One region of the Streptomyces sp. NPDC058579 genome, then DNA from elsewhere that is predicted to be linked to it. Evidence: riboswitches for the same ligand, from Rfam matches in the RefSeq annotation. Region 1 holds a riboswitch; each other region holds the start of a gene.

Region 1 (3,845 bases):
AGCAGAGGCACGCCTCGCTCGCCCCGCTCTCCTCGAAGGTGCCCTCGGCGACGGCCTCGATGCCGCCCGCCTGGAAGAGGTTGGCGGCGAACGTGGCGCGTGCCGTGTGCGCGGCGGCGGGGCCGAGCGTGGCGAGGTAGATCCGCGGCCGGGCGCCGGTCGCGGCGAGGTGCGCGTCGGAACGGGCGCGCAGCGCCTCGAACGCGTCGTCGCGACGGACCCGCGGGAGCCCGCCGGACGGCGGCTCGGGCGCGGGCTCGCGGACGACGGGCTTCTCGGCGAGGTTCGGGAACTCGCTGACGCCGGTGACGGGTTCGCGGCGCTTGGCGAGCTTCGCGCTGCGGGCCGACCAGGTCTCGGCGAGCCGGTCCCCGATCAACCCGGAGCGCAGCGCGGCGGCCTGGCCGCCCGCGCTCTCGACGGTCTGGAAGAACTCCCAGCCCGCGTGGGCGAGTTCGTCCGTCAGGCGCTCCACGTACCAGGAGCCGCCCGCCGGGTCGATGACCCGTGCGAGGTGCGACTCCTCGACGAGGATGGTCGAGGTGTTGCGGGCGATGCGCCGCGCGAACGCGTCCGGCAGGCCGAGCGCGTGGTCGAACGGAAGGACGGTGACGGATTCGGCGCCGCCCACGCCCGCGGCCAGCGTGGCCACGGTGGTGCGGAGCATGTTCACCCAGGGGTCGCGGCGGGACATCATCACGGGAGAGGTCACCGCGTGCTGCCGCTGTGCGCCCGCACCGCTCGCCCCGCTGACCTCGGCCACCCGGGCCCAGAGCCTGCGCGCGGCACGCAACTTGGCGATCGTGAGGAACTGGTCGGCGGTGGCCGCGTAGCGGAACTCCAGCTGCCCGAGGGCCTGTTCGACGGAGAGTCCGGCTTCCGTGAGCTGCCGCAGGTACGCGACGCCGGTCGCGAGGGCGCACCCCAGCTCCTGCGCGGCCGAGCCGCCGGCCTCGTGGTACGGCAGCGCGTCCACGGTCAGCGCCCGCAGGCCCGGGTACTCCTCGGCGCAGCGCAGGGCGAGCCCGACGGCGGGGGAGGGGTCGTAGGGCCGGCCGGTGCGGGCCTCCAGGCCGAGGGGGTCGGCGCCCAGGTTGCCGCGCGCGGCCTCCGGGGCGACGCCCCGCTCCTCGTACAGTCCGAGCAGCTCGCGCGCGGCCTCCTCCACGTCCTGCCCCGCGTCGAGGACGACGGGCGCGAGGTCGAGGTAGACGCCGTCGAGGGTCCGGCCGAGGCTCCCCAGGGGGATGCCGCCCTCGCCGACGACCAGCCAGAGCGAGGTGACGCCGTTCTCCAGGTCGGCGAGGACCGTCCCGGTGTCGGCGGTGGTGTGCCGCTGGCGCACGTCCCAGCCGCCGACCGTGTTCCCCTCGGCGCGCCCGGATCGTACGAAGGGCGCGAAGCCGGGCAGGCCGGGCTCGGGGGCGGTGTCCTCGGCGGCATAGAGGGGACGGACGCGGAGCGCGTCCTCCAGGGCGGTGGACAGGGCGTCCTCGGCCGCCGGGCCCTCGACGTCCTTGCCCGACTTGCGCAGCACCCCGGCTACCAGGTGCTGCCACTGTTCACGGGACGCGTCGGGGAATTCGGCGGCGAGGGCGAGCCCGTCGTCGGGAAGGACTGTCATGCTCGGATGTTAGGACAGCTCGCTCAGATGACAGCAGTGCACACCGCTGTGACCTTGCCCTCTCCGAGCAGGTCTTGAAGCTCCGGGCGACTCCGCTCTACTAAGGGATGCCGCAGGTTCACCCGGCCGGGGGTGGATTTACTAGGACGTCCAACTATATAGTCGCGGCGAAGGCCCGCGGTGCAGGGAAGCCGGTGTGATTCCGGCGCGGTCCCGCCACTGTGACCGGGGAGTACGCCGTCGAGCAGCACGCCACTGACGAGTGATGTCGGGAAGGCGGACGGCGCGCGCTGATCCGGGAGTCAGGATACCGGCCGCGGGATGTTCCGTGTTGTCCACGAGGATGGAGCTGACACGCATGGCACCGGTGCGCCCGCACACTCCCCGCGGATCCGGCCGACGGGCACCCGCCCGTCGAGGACCCCGTCGAGTAGGACCCCACCACCACACGACCGTCAGGACCTGACGGCGCCTCGCCATTCGCGCTCTCGCGCCGTAGGCGACCACCACCCCGCGATGAATCACGCCCACCGGCGTTCGCGGTCGTGGCGGTCCTCCGGCGCGCCATCCGGATCACCTGACGAGAGCAGGCACTCATGGTCCGCGCACAAGACACCACCCCCGTCCGCGAGTTGACCCACTTCATCGGCGGCAGGCACACCCCGGGAACCTCGGGCGCCTACGGCGACGTGTACGACCCCAACACCGGCGAGGTCCAGGCCCGCGTGCCCCTCGCGAACCGGGCCGAGACCGAGGCGGCCATCGCCGACGCCGCCCGGGCGCAGCGTGACTGGGCCGCCTGGAACCCGCAGCGCCGCGCACGCGTCCTCCTGCGCTTCCTCCAGCTCGTCGAGCAGGAGAAGGACGACCTGGCCCGGCTGCTCTCCTCCGAGCACGGCAAGACCGTCGCCGACGCCCACGGAGACCTCCAACGCGGCCTGGAGGTCGTGGAGTTCGCCGCCGGCATCCCGCACCTGCTCAAGGGAGAGTTCACCGACAACGCCGGGACCGGCATCGACGTCCATTCGCTGCGCTCCCCGCTCGGCGTCGTCGCCGGCATCACCCCGTTCAACTTCCCCGCGATGATCCCGCTCTGGAAGGCCGCCCCCGCCCTGGCCTGCGGAAACGCCTTCATCCTCAAGCCCTCGGAGCGCGACCCCTCCGTACCGCTGCGGCTCGCCGAGCTCTTCCTGGAGGCGGGGCTGCCCGCGGGCGTCCTGAACGTCGTCAACGGCGGCAAGGACGCCGTCGACACCCTCCTCGACGATCCCCGCGTCGCCGCCCTCGGCTTCGTCGGTTCCACCCCCGTCGCCGCGCACGTCTACGCCACCGCCGCCGCCCACGGCAAGCGCGCCCAGTGCTTCGGCGGCGCCAAGAACCACATGATCGTGATGCCGGACGCCGACCTCGACCAGGCCGTGGACGCCCTCATCGGCGCCGGCTACGGCTCGGCCGGCGAGCGGTGCATGGCCGTCTCGGTGGCCGTCCCCGTCGGCGAGGACACCGCCGACGCCCTCGTCGCCCGGCTGAAGGAGCGCATCGGCGAGCTGAGGATCGGCCGCAGCGACGACGCGGACGCCGACTTCGGTCCGATGGTCGGCCCGGACGCCGTCGACCGGGTCCGTAAGTACATCGGCATCGGGGTCGAGGAGGGCGCCGAACTCGTCGTCGACGGACGCGACTTCGTCCTCCCCGGGCACGAGGGCGGCTTCTTCGCCGGGGCCTCCCTCTTCGACCGGGTCACCCCTGACATGCGCGTGTACCAGGAGGAGATCTTCGGCCCCGTGCTCTGCGTGGTCCGCGCCGCCGACTACGAGGAGGCCCTGCGGCTGCCCAGCGAGCACCTCTACGGCAACGGCGTGGCGATCTTCACGCGCGACGGCGACACCGCCCGCGACTTCACCCGGCGCGTCGACACCGGCATGGTCGGCGTCAACGTGCCCATCCCGGTGCCGGTGGCGTACCACACCTTCGGCGGCTGGAAGCGGTCCGGCTTCGGCGACCTGAACCAGCACGGACCGGACGCCATCCGCTTCTACACCCGCACCAAGACCGTGACCTCGCGCTGGCCCGCCGGGCTCCGCGACGGCGCGAGCTTCACCCTCCCCACGATGGGCTGAGCGACCATGACCACGACCCTGCTCACCGAGGACCAGCGGGCCCTGGTCGAGACCACCCTCGACTTCGCCCAGGACCACCTCGCCCCGCACGCCCTTGACTG
Region 2 (3,845 bases), on a different contig from region 1:
CCGCTCCCCGAGCGCCTGGAAGCCGCCGCAGATGCCGAGCACCGGCCGGCCCTCCGCCGCGCGCCGGGCCAACGCGTCCGCGAGCCCGCGTTCGCGCAGCCACGCGAGGGCCTTCACCGTGCCCCGGGTGCCCGGCACGATCACCAGGTCCGCGTCGACCAGCTCCTCGGCCCGGTCCACGAACCGCACGACGACGCCCGGTTCGGCCGCCAGCGCGTCCACGTCCGTGAAGTTCGACATCAGCGGTACGGCGCACACGGCGACCCGCAGCACGTCCGAGCCGACCGGCGGCGCGACGACCGACTCGCGGACCGCGCCCCGCAGGGAGACCCGCAGTCCGTCCTCCTCGTCGATGCCGAGCCCGTGCGCGTACGGCAGGACACCGTACGTACGCCGCCCGGTCAGCCCCAGCAGCATGTCGAGCCCCGGCTCGAGCAGGGTCACGTCGCCGCGGAACTTGTTCACGAGATAGCCCGCGATCAGCTCCTGGTCCTCCGGCGCGAGCAGCGCCGTCGTGCCGAAGAACTGGGCGAACACCCCGCCCCGGTCGATGTCCCCGACCACGAGCACCGGCAGCCGCGCGGCCCGCGCGATGCCCATGTTCACGATGTCGGTCCGGCGCAGGTTGATCTCGGCCGGACTGCCCGCCCCCTCGCAGATCACGGCGTCATACGTGCCCCGCAGCTCCTCCAGGCACGCCATCACCGGCTCGAAGAGCTCCTTCTGCCGCCCCCCGTGGTAGCCGCGCGCGCTCAACTCGCCCACCGGCTTGCCCATCAGGACGACCTGGCTGGAGCGGTCGCTGCCCGGCTTCAGGAGGACCGGGTTCATCAGCGCGGTCGGCTCGACCCGGGCCGCCTGGGCCTGCATGGCCTGTGCCCGGCCGATCTCCGCGCCCTCCCGGGTCACGAAGGAGTTCAGGGACATGTTCTGGCCCTTGAACGGGGCGACCTTCACGCCCTGCCGGACCAGCCAGCGGCAGATGCCCGCCGTGACGACGCTCTTGCCCGCGTCGGACGTGGTCCCGGCGACCAGCAGCCCGCCGCCCCTCATATCGTCCTCCGCTTCACCGCACGCGCCTTCAGCGCGCCCGCCACGATCCGTCCGCCCACACAGACGGCGAGCGTAAGCCCCGTCACCCGGCGCGAGAGCCGGACCGCCCGTTCGATGTCCGCGACCTCCACGGCCCGTCCCTCCCCGTTCAGTACGGGCCGGTGCTCGACCCGGCCGCCGTACGACAGCGTCCCGCCGAGCCGTACCCCGAGCGCCCCCGCGAAGGAGGCCTCCACCGGGCCGGCGTTGGGGCTCGGGTGCTTCGCCGCGTCCGCCTTCCAGGCGCGTACCGCCCCCCGCGGATCGCCCCCGGCCACCGTCGCCAGCGCGGCGGTCAGCCGGGCGCCCGGCCAGCCGGCCACGTCGTCGAGCCGGGCCGAGGCCCAGCCGAACCGCCGGTACCGTGCCGACCGGTGGCCGACCATGGCGTCCAGGGTGTTCACCGCCCGGAAGCCGACCAGGCCCGGTACGCCCGCGACCGCGCCCCAGACCAGGGCCCCTACGACGGCGTCGGAGGTGTTCTCGGCGACGGACTCCACGACCGCGCGGGCCATTGCCGGACCGTCCAGGGACTGCGGATCGCGCCCGCAGAGATGGGGGAGCCGCTCCCGGGCCACGTCCAGGTCGCCGGCGGCGAGCGCCCCGCCGATCGCGCGGGCCTCCCGGCCCAGGGTCGTCCCGCCGACGACGGCCCACACGGCGGCGGCGGTCAGCGCGGCGGAGGCCCGGGGGTGGTCACGTACGGTACGGGCGGCCAGCGCGGCGGCGCCCGCGGCGCCCGTGACACAGACGGCGGTGTGCAGCGCGCCCCACCCGCGGTGGTCGCGCCAGAGCAGCTTCTCGACGGCCCCTGCGGCGCGCCCGAACGCGGCGACCGGGTGGCCGCGGCGGGGGTCGCCGACGATCAGATCGGCGGCAAGGCCGGCGGCCGCGCCGTAAGCGAATACACCTGGGGCAGCACTGCGGCCGGGCATGGCGCTGTGTCCTCACTCAGGGTCCGCGCCCTGGCTCGACGTGACCGGCGGCGAGAGTTCCTGGCTCCCGGGGGAGCGACTCCCCGGTCACAGTGGCGGGACCGCGCCGGATTCGCACCGGGCTTCCTCTGTTTGCCGCCGTAATGGCCCCGGAAGTCCACCACGTGTGCGAACACCCGTCAACTCACGCTTGACCTGCGGCGGGACACTGTGCGAAGCACCACACGGACCCGGTGAAACGACGACCGGGCGGGCCGCACCCGAAGGTGCGACCCGCCCGGCCGGCGGAGCGGGATCGTCGTCAGACGACGATCAGATAGATGCCGTACGCGACGGCCGCCGCGCAGAGCGCGAAGCAGGCGTACGCGCCGGTGCGCGCCATGGCCGCGGAGCCGCCCTGGGCCGCGGCCTGCTCCTGCTTGGAGAGGCCGATGATGCCGAGGGTGAAGAGGCCCACGAGGGCGACGGTCGCCACGAGGCTGACTCCGAAGACGGAGCCGAGAGCTGCCCAGTCGATCTTCATGTCGTTGGTTCCTTACACCGCGGCCGAGGCGGCGGGGGCTGCCGGGTCCGTGGGGGCCGGCGAGGGGATGGTGGTCTTGAGGTCGTCGTCCGCGACGGTGGCGAAGGAACCGGCGGGGGCCGGCGGGGTGACGGCCGCGATGGCGGTGGTCACGACGCCCGCGGGCTCGCCGTCGATCTCGTCGGCCGTGACGTTGTGGTGGTCGACCGGCTTGCGGCGGGAGAGCGCCCAGATGACCGCCGAGCCGGCGACCAGGAGGACCGCGACGACGGCGACGCCCCAGGGGCCCTGCTTGGTGAGGAACTCGGCGCCGGCGCCGACCAGGCCCGCGGCGGGCAGGGTCAGACCCCAGGCGACGAACATCCGGGTGGCGGTCGACCAGCGGACGACACCGCCCTTGCGGCCGAGGCCCGCGCCCATCACGGCGCCGGAGCAGGACTGCGTGGTGGAGAGCGAGAAGCCCAGGTTGGACGAGGCCAGGATGACCGTGGCCGCGCTGGTCTGGGCGGCGAAGCCCTGCTGCGGCTGGAGGTCGGTGAGGCCCTTGCCCATGGTGCGGATGATGCGCCAGCCGCCGAGGTAGGTGCCGAGCGCGATGGCGATACCGGCGGAGACGACGACCCACATCGGGGGGTTGGAGCCGGGGGCGAGGACGCCGCCGGTGACCAGGGCGAGGGTGATGACACCCATCGTCTTCTGCGCGTCGTTGGTGCCGTGGGCGAGGGAGACGAGACCGGCGGAGGCGATCTGGCCGGCCCGGAAGCCCTTTGCGGTGGCCTTCGTCTCCGTCTTGGAGCCGAGCTTGTACGTCAGCTTGGTGGCCGCCATCGCGGCGAGGCCGGCGACGAGCGGCGCGGCGATCGCGGGGATCAGGACCTTGCTGACCACGGTCGAGCCGTTGACGGCCGACCAGCCGGCCGACATCACGGCCGCGCCGATCAGTCCGCCGAAGAGTGCGTGGGAGGAGCTGGACGGCAGACCCAGGAGCCAGGTCAGCAGATTCCAGAGGATGGCGCCGACGAGCGCCGCGAAGATCACTTCAGTACGAATGCCCTGTTCGTTGATGATCCCGCCGGAGATCGTCTTGGCGACCTCGACGGACAGGAAGGCACCGACCAGGTTGAGCACGGCGGACATGGCCACCGCGGTCTTGGGCTTGAGGGCACCGGTCGAGATGGTCGTCGCCATCGCGTTGGCGGTGTCGTGGAAACCGTTCGTGAAATCGAACACGAGAGCTGTCACGACCACAATCGCGAGCAGCAGCGTGATGTGTTCCATTTACCCAGGCAATCGTT
Region 3 (3,845 bases), on a different contig from region 1:
GGGCGGGTCTGGGCATGAGCCTTTGCATGGGGGGTTTGTGGGGCCCGGGATGTTGGCGGCCGCTTGTCCTGGGGAGGTGTTCACCTCGCCCGTGCCCGATCAGATGGTGCGGGCCGCCGCCGCGGTGGACAGTGGGGCCGGGGTGTTGTTCGTCGTCAAGAACTACACCGGGGACGTCCTCAACTTCGAGATGGCCGCCGAGCTCGCCGAGGACGAGGGCATTCAGATCGCCAAGGTGCTCGTGGACGACGACGTGGCCGTGACGGACAGTCTCTACACGGCCGGGCGGCGCGGTACCGGGGCGACGCTCTTCGTGGAGAAGATCGCCGGGGCCGCCGCCGAGGAGGGGGTGTCTCTGGAGCGGGTGGAGGCGATCGCGCGGCGGGTGAACGAGCGGTCGCGGAGTTTCGGCGTGGCGTTGAGTGCCTGCACCACGCCCGCGAAGGGCAGTCCTACCTTTGAACTGCCCGAGGGAGAGCTGGAGTTGGGGGTGGGGATTCATGGTGAACCCGGGCGGGAGCGGCGGGCGATGATGACCTCTCGCGAGATCGCCGACTTCGCCGTCCACGCCGTACTGGAGGACCTTCAGCCGTCCGGTCCCGTACTCGCCCTGGTGAACGGGATGGGGGCCACGCCCCTGCTCGAGCTGTACGGGTTCAACGCCGAGGTGCAGCGGGTGCTGGCCGAGCGCGGGGTGCCCGTCGCCCGCACGCTGGTCGGGAACTACGTGACCTCGCTCGACATGGCCGGCTGTTCGGTGACGCTCTGCGAGGCCGACGAGGAGCTGCTGCGGCTCTGGGACGCGCCCGTGCAGACGGCCGCTCTGCGATGGGGTCGGTGAGAGGGGAAATGAACCAGGTCGAGCAGTTCGACGTCGATTTCTTCCGTCGGTGGCTTGCTGCCGCCGCTGCCGCCGTCTACCGGGAGGCCGGCCGTCTCACCGAGCTCGACTCGGCGATCGGCGACGCTGACCACGGCGCCAATCTGAAGCGGGGGTTCGCCGCCGTCACGGAAGTGCTGGACAAGGAGCCGCCCGCCACGCCCGGGGCCGTACTCGTCCTCGCCGGGCGGCAGTTGATCTCCACCGTCGGCGGGGCGTCCGGGCCGCTGTACGGGACGCTGCTGCGCCGCACCGGCAAGGCGCTCGGCGACGCCGGGGCGGTGACGCGGCAGGAGCTGGCGGCGGCGCTGGCCACCGGGGTCGCCGCCGTGGGTCAGCTCGGCGGGGCCCAGGTCGGCGACAAGACGATGCTGGACGCGCTCGTGCCCGCGGCCGAGGCGCTCGGCGACTCCTTCGCCGCCGCCCGGGACGCGGCCGAGGCCGGCGCCCTGGCGACCGTACCCCTGCGGGCGCGCAAGGGCAGGGCCAGCTATCTGGGCGAGCGGTCGGTCGGGCACCAGGACCCCGGGGCGACGTCGTCGGCGCTGCTGATCGCCGCGCTCGCGGAGGTGGCCGCCGCATGACCGGTCAGGTGGGCATCGTCCTGGTCTCGCACAGCGCGGCCGTGGCCGACTCCGTCGCCGCCCTGGCCCGGGGGCTTGCGGGCGGCGGGGCGACCGCGCCCGTGGCCGCCGCCGGAGGCACCCCCGACGGGGGGCTCGGCACCAGCTCCGAGCGGATCGTCAAGGCGGCACGCGCGGTCGACGGGGGCGCCGGGGTGGCCCTCCTCGTCGACCTCGGCAGCGCCGTCCTGACCGTCAAGGCGCTCCTCGCCGAGGGGGACGAGCTGCCGGACGGAGCCCGTCTCGTGGACGCGCCCTTCGTCGAGGGCGCCGTCGCCGCGCTCGTCACGGCGAGCGCGGGCGGGGACCTGGACGCGGTGACCGCCGCGGCGGCGGAGGCGTACACCTACCGGAAGGAGTGAGCGAGGGGCTCAACAGCGTGAGGGGGCGCGCGGGAGATCTGTCACACACCGTCCGGGGGCGCACCGATGTTGTGATGTACCTGGTCAACCCACTAATGTCACAGCGCCTTGGTGTACGGGAAACCGGTGCGGTACCGGTGCGGCCCTCGCCACTGTGATCGGGAAGTCCGGCTCCATCCCTCCGGGGAAGCCACTGGACCGCCGCGGGAGACCGCGGCGGTGTGGGAAGGCGGAGCCGCGGCGGCATGACCCGTCAGCCAGGAGACCGGCCGAGGTGCGTTGTCCATCCACGAGGTGCTGGAGAGGGTCTCCCAACCATGCATATAGCCGAGGGGTATCTACCCCCGTTGCACGCGGCCGCCTGGGGCGTCGCGTCTGCTCCTTTTGTCGTCCACGGCGTCCGCGCGCTGACCCGTGAGGTCAAGGCCAACCCCGAGTCCACTCTGCTGCTCGGCGCGTCCGGCGCGTTCACCTTCGTCCTGTCCGCGCTCAAGATTCCGTCGGTCACGGGCAGTTGCTCGCACCCGACCGGTACGGGTCTGGGCGCGATCCTGTTCCGACCGCCGGTGATGGCGGTCCTGGGCACGATCACCCTGTTGTTCCAGGCGCTGCTGCTCGCGCACGGCGGGCTCACCACACTCGGCGCCAACGTGTTCTCGATGGCGATCGTCGGGCCGTGGGCCGGATTCGGTACGTACTGGCTGCTGCGCCGGTTCGACGTGCCGCTCATGGTGAGCGTGTTCTTCGGCGCGTTCGTCGCGGACCTGTCGACGTACTGCGTGACCAGTGTCCAGCTCGCGCTGGCCTTCCCCGACCCGGGGAGCGGTGTGGCCGGGGCGCTGGCCAAGTTCGGCTCCATCTTCGCCGTCACGCAGCTGCCGCTCGCCGTCAGCGAGGGGCTGCTCACGGTCCTCGTGATGCGGCTGCTCAAGCAGTCCAGCAAGGCGGACCTGACCCGGCTCGGGGTCCTGCTCCCGTCCCGGAAGAAGAACGAGAACGCGGAGGCGAGCGCCTGATGAGCCGGAACGCGAAGATCAACTCCCTGCTCCTGCTCGTCGTCGCGGCCCTGGCTGTGCTCCCGCTGGTCCTGGGCCTCGGCGACCACAAGGAGGAGCCGTTCGCGGGCGCGGACGCCGAGGCGGAGGCGGCGATCACGGAGATCGCTCCCGACTACGAGCCGTGGTTCAGCCCGCTCTACGAGCCGGCCTCCGGCGAGATCGAGTCGGCGCTGTTCGCCCTGCAGGCCGCGCTCGGCGCCGGTGTGCTGGCGTACTACTTCGGCGTGCACCGGGGCCGTAAGCAGGGCGAGGCCCGCGCCGAGGCGAAGGCGCTGCGGTCGGGGGCGGCGTCCGGCTCGGCGGCGTCCGGCGACGCGTAACCGCCGCCGGTGCTGCCGATCGACGCGGCGGCGCACAGCAGTCGCTGGCGCCGCCGTCACCCGTGCGAGAAGGCCGTGCTCGGCTTCGGCCTGACACTGTGCGCGGTCTGTCTGCCGCCGTGGCCGGGCGCCGTCCTGGTCGCGGCGGCCACCCTGGCCGTCCTCCTCGGTCCCGCGGGCGTGCCCGGGCGCCAGCTGTGGCGCGCCTTCCGCATCCCGCTGGGCTTCTGTGTGACGGGGGCGATCCCGCTCCTGTTCGAGGTGGGCGGGGCGCGAGGGCTCGTCGCGCTCGCGCCGGACGGGCCGGTCCACGCCGGTGAGCTGCTGCTGCGGACCTCATCGGCGTCCCTGGGCGTCCTGCTGTTCGCCTTCACCACGCCCGTGTCGGACCTGCTGCCCCGGCTTGTACGGGCCGGGGTGCCGGCGCCCGTGGTGGATGTGGCGCTGGTGATGTACCGGATCAGCTTTCTTCTTTTGGATTCAATATCCAAAATCCGACAGGCGCAGGCGGCCCGGCTCGGGCTGACGACCCGGGCGGCGACCTGGCGTTCGCTCGCCGGGCTCGGCGCGACGGCGTTCGTCCGCGCCTTCGACCGGGCGCA

What was found. A riboswitch is a leader RNA that binds a small molecule or an ion and turns the genes downstream of it on or off. The one in region 1 is predicted to bind cobalamin.
Region 2: it holds a riboswitch for cobalamin, as region 1 does, so the genes downstream of both, ACFWRO_RS25050 (cobalamin biosynthesis protein) here and ACFWRO_RS05000 (CoA-acylating methylmalonate-semialdehyde dehydrogenase) in region 1, are expected to answer to the same signal.
Region 3: it holds a riboswitch for cobalamin, as region 1 does, so the genes downstream of both, ACFWRO_RS16160 (energy-coupling factor ABC transporter permease) here and ACFWRO_RS05000 (CoA-acylating methylmalonate-semialdehyde dehydrogenase) in region 1, are expected to answer to the same signal.

What each region holds. Positions count from the first base shown of each region.
Region 1 covers NZ_JBHXPI010000002.1:472,567-476,411, forward strand. The annotation lists gene ACFWRO_RS04995 (methylmalonyl-CoA mutase family protein) at 1-1,624, opposite strand, end outside; cobalamin riboswitch at 1,773-1,958, shown strand; gene ACFWRO_RS05000 (CoA-acylating methylmalonate-semialdehyde dehydrogenase) at 2,221-3,744, shown strand; gene ACFWRO_RS05005 (acyl-CoA dehydrogenase family protein) at 3,751-3,845, shown strand, end outside.
Region 2 covers NZ_JBHXPI010000026.1:17,028-20,872, forward strand. The annotation lists gene ACFWRO_RS25045 (cobyric acid synthase) at 1-1,053, opposite strand, end outside; gene ACFWRO_RS25050 (cobalamin biosynthesis protein) at 1,050-2,027, opposite strand; cobalamin riboswitch at 2,059-2,204, opposite strand; gene ACFWRO_RS25055 (hypothetical protein) at 2,329-2,550, opposite strand; gene ACFWRO_RS25060 (anion permease) at 2,563-3,828, opposite strand.
Region 3 covers NZ_JBHXPI010000011.1:13,422-17,266, forward strand. The annotation lists gene dhaK (dihydroxyacetone kinase subunit DhaK) at 1-841, shown strand, start outside; gene dhaL (dihydroxyacetone kinase subunit DhaL) at 850-1,464, shown strand; gene ACFWRO_RS16155 (PTS-dependent dihydroxyacetone kinase phosphotransferase subunit DhaM) at 1,461-1,865, shown strand; cobalamin riboswitch at 1,930-2,154, shown strand; gene ACFWRO_RS16160 (energy-coupling factor ABC transporter permease) at 2,183-2,881, shown strand; gene ACFWRO_RS16165 (energy-coupling factor ABC transporter substrate-binding protein) at 2,881-3,243, shown strand; gene cbiQ (cobalt ECF transporter T component CbiQ) at 3,253-3,845, shown strand, end outside.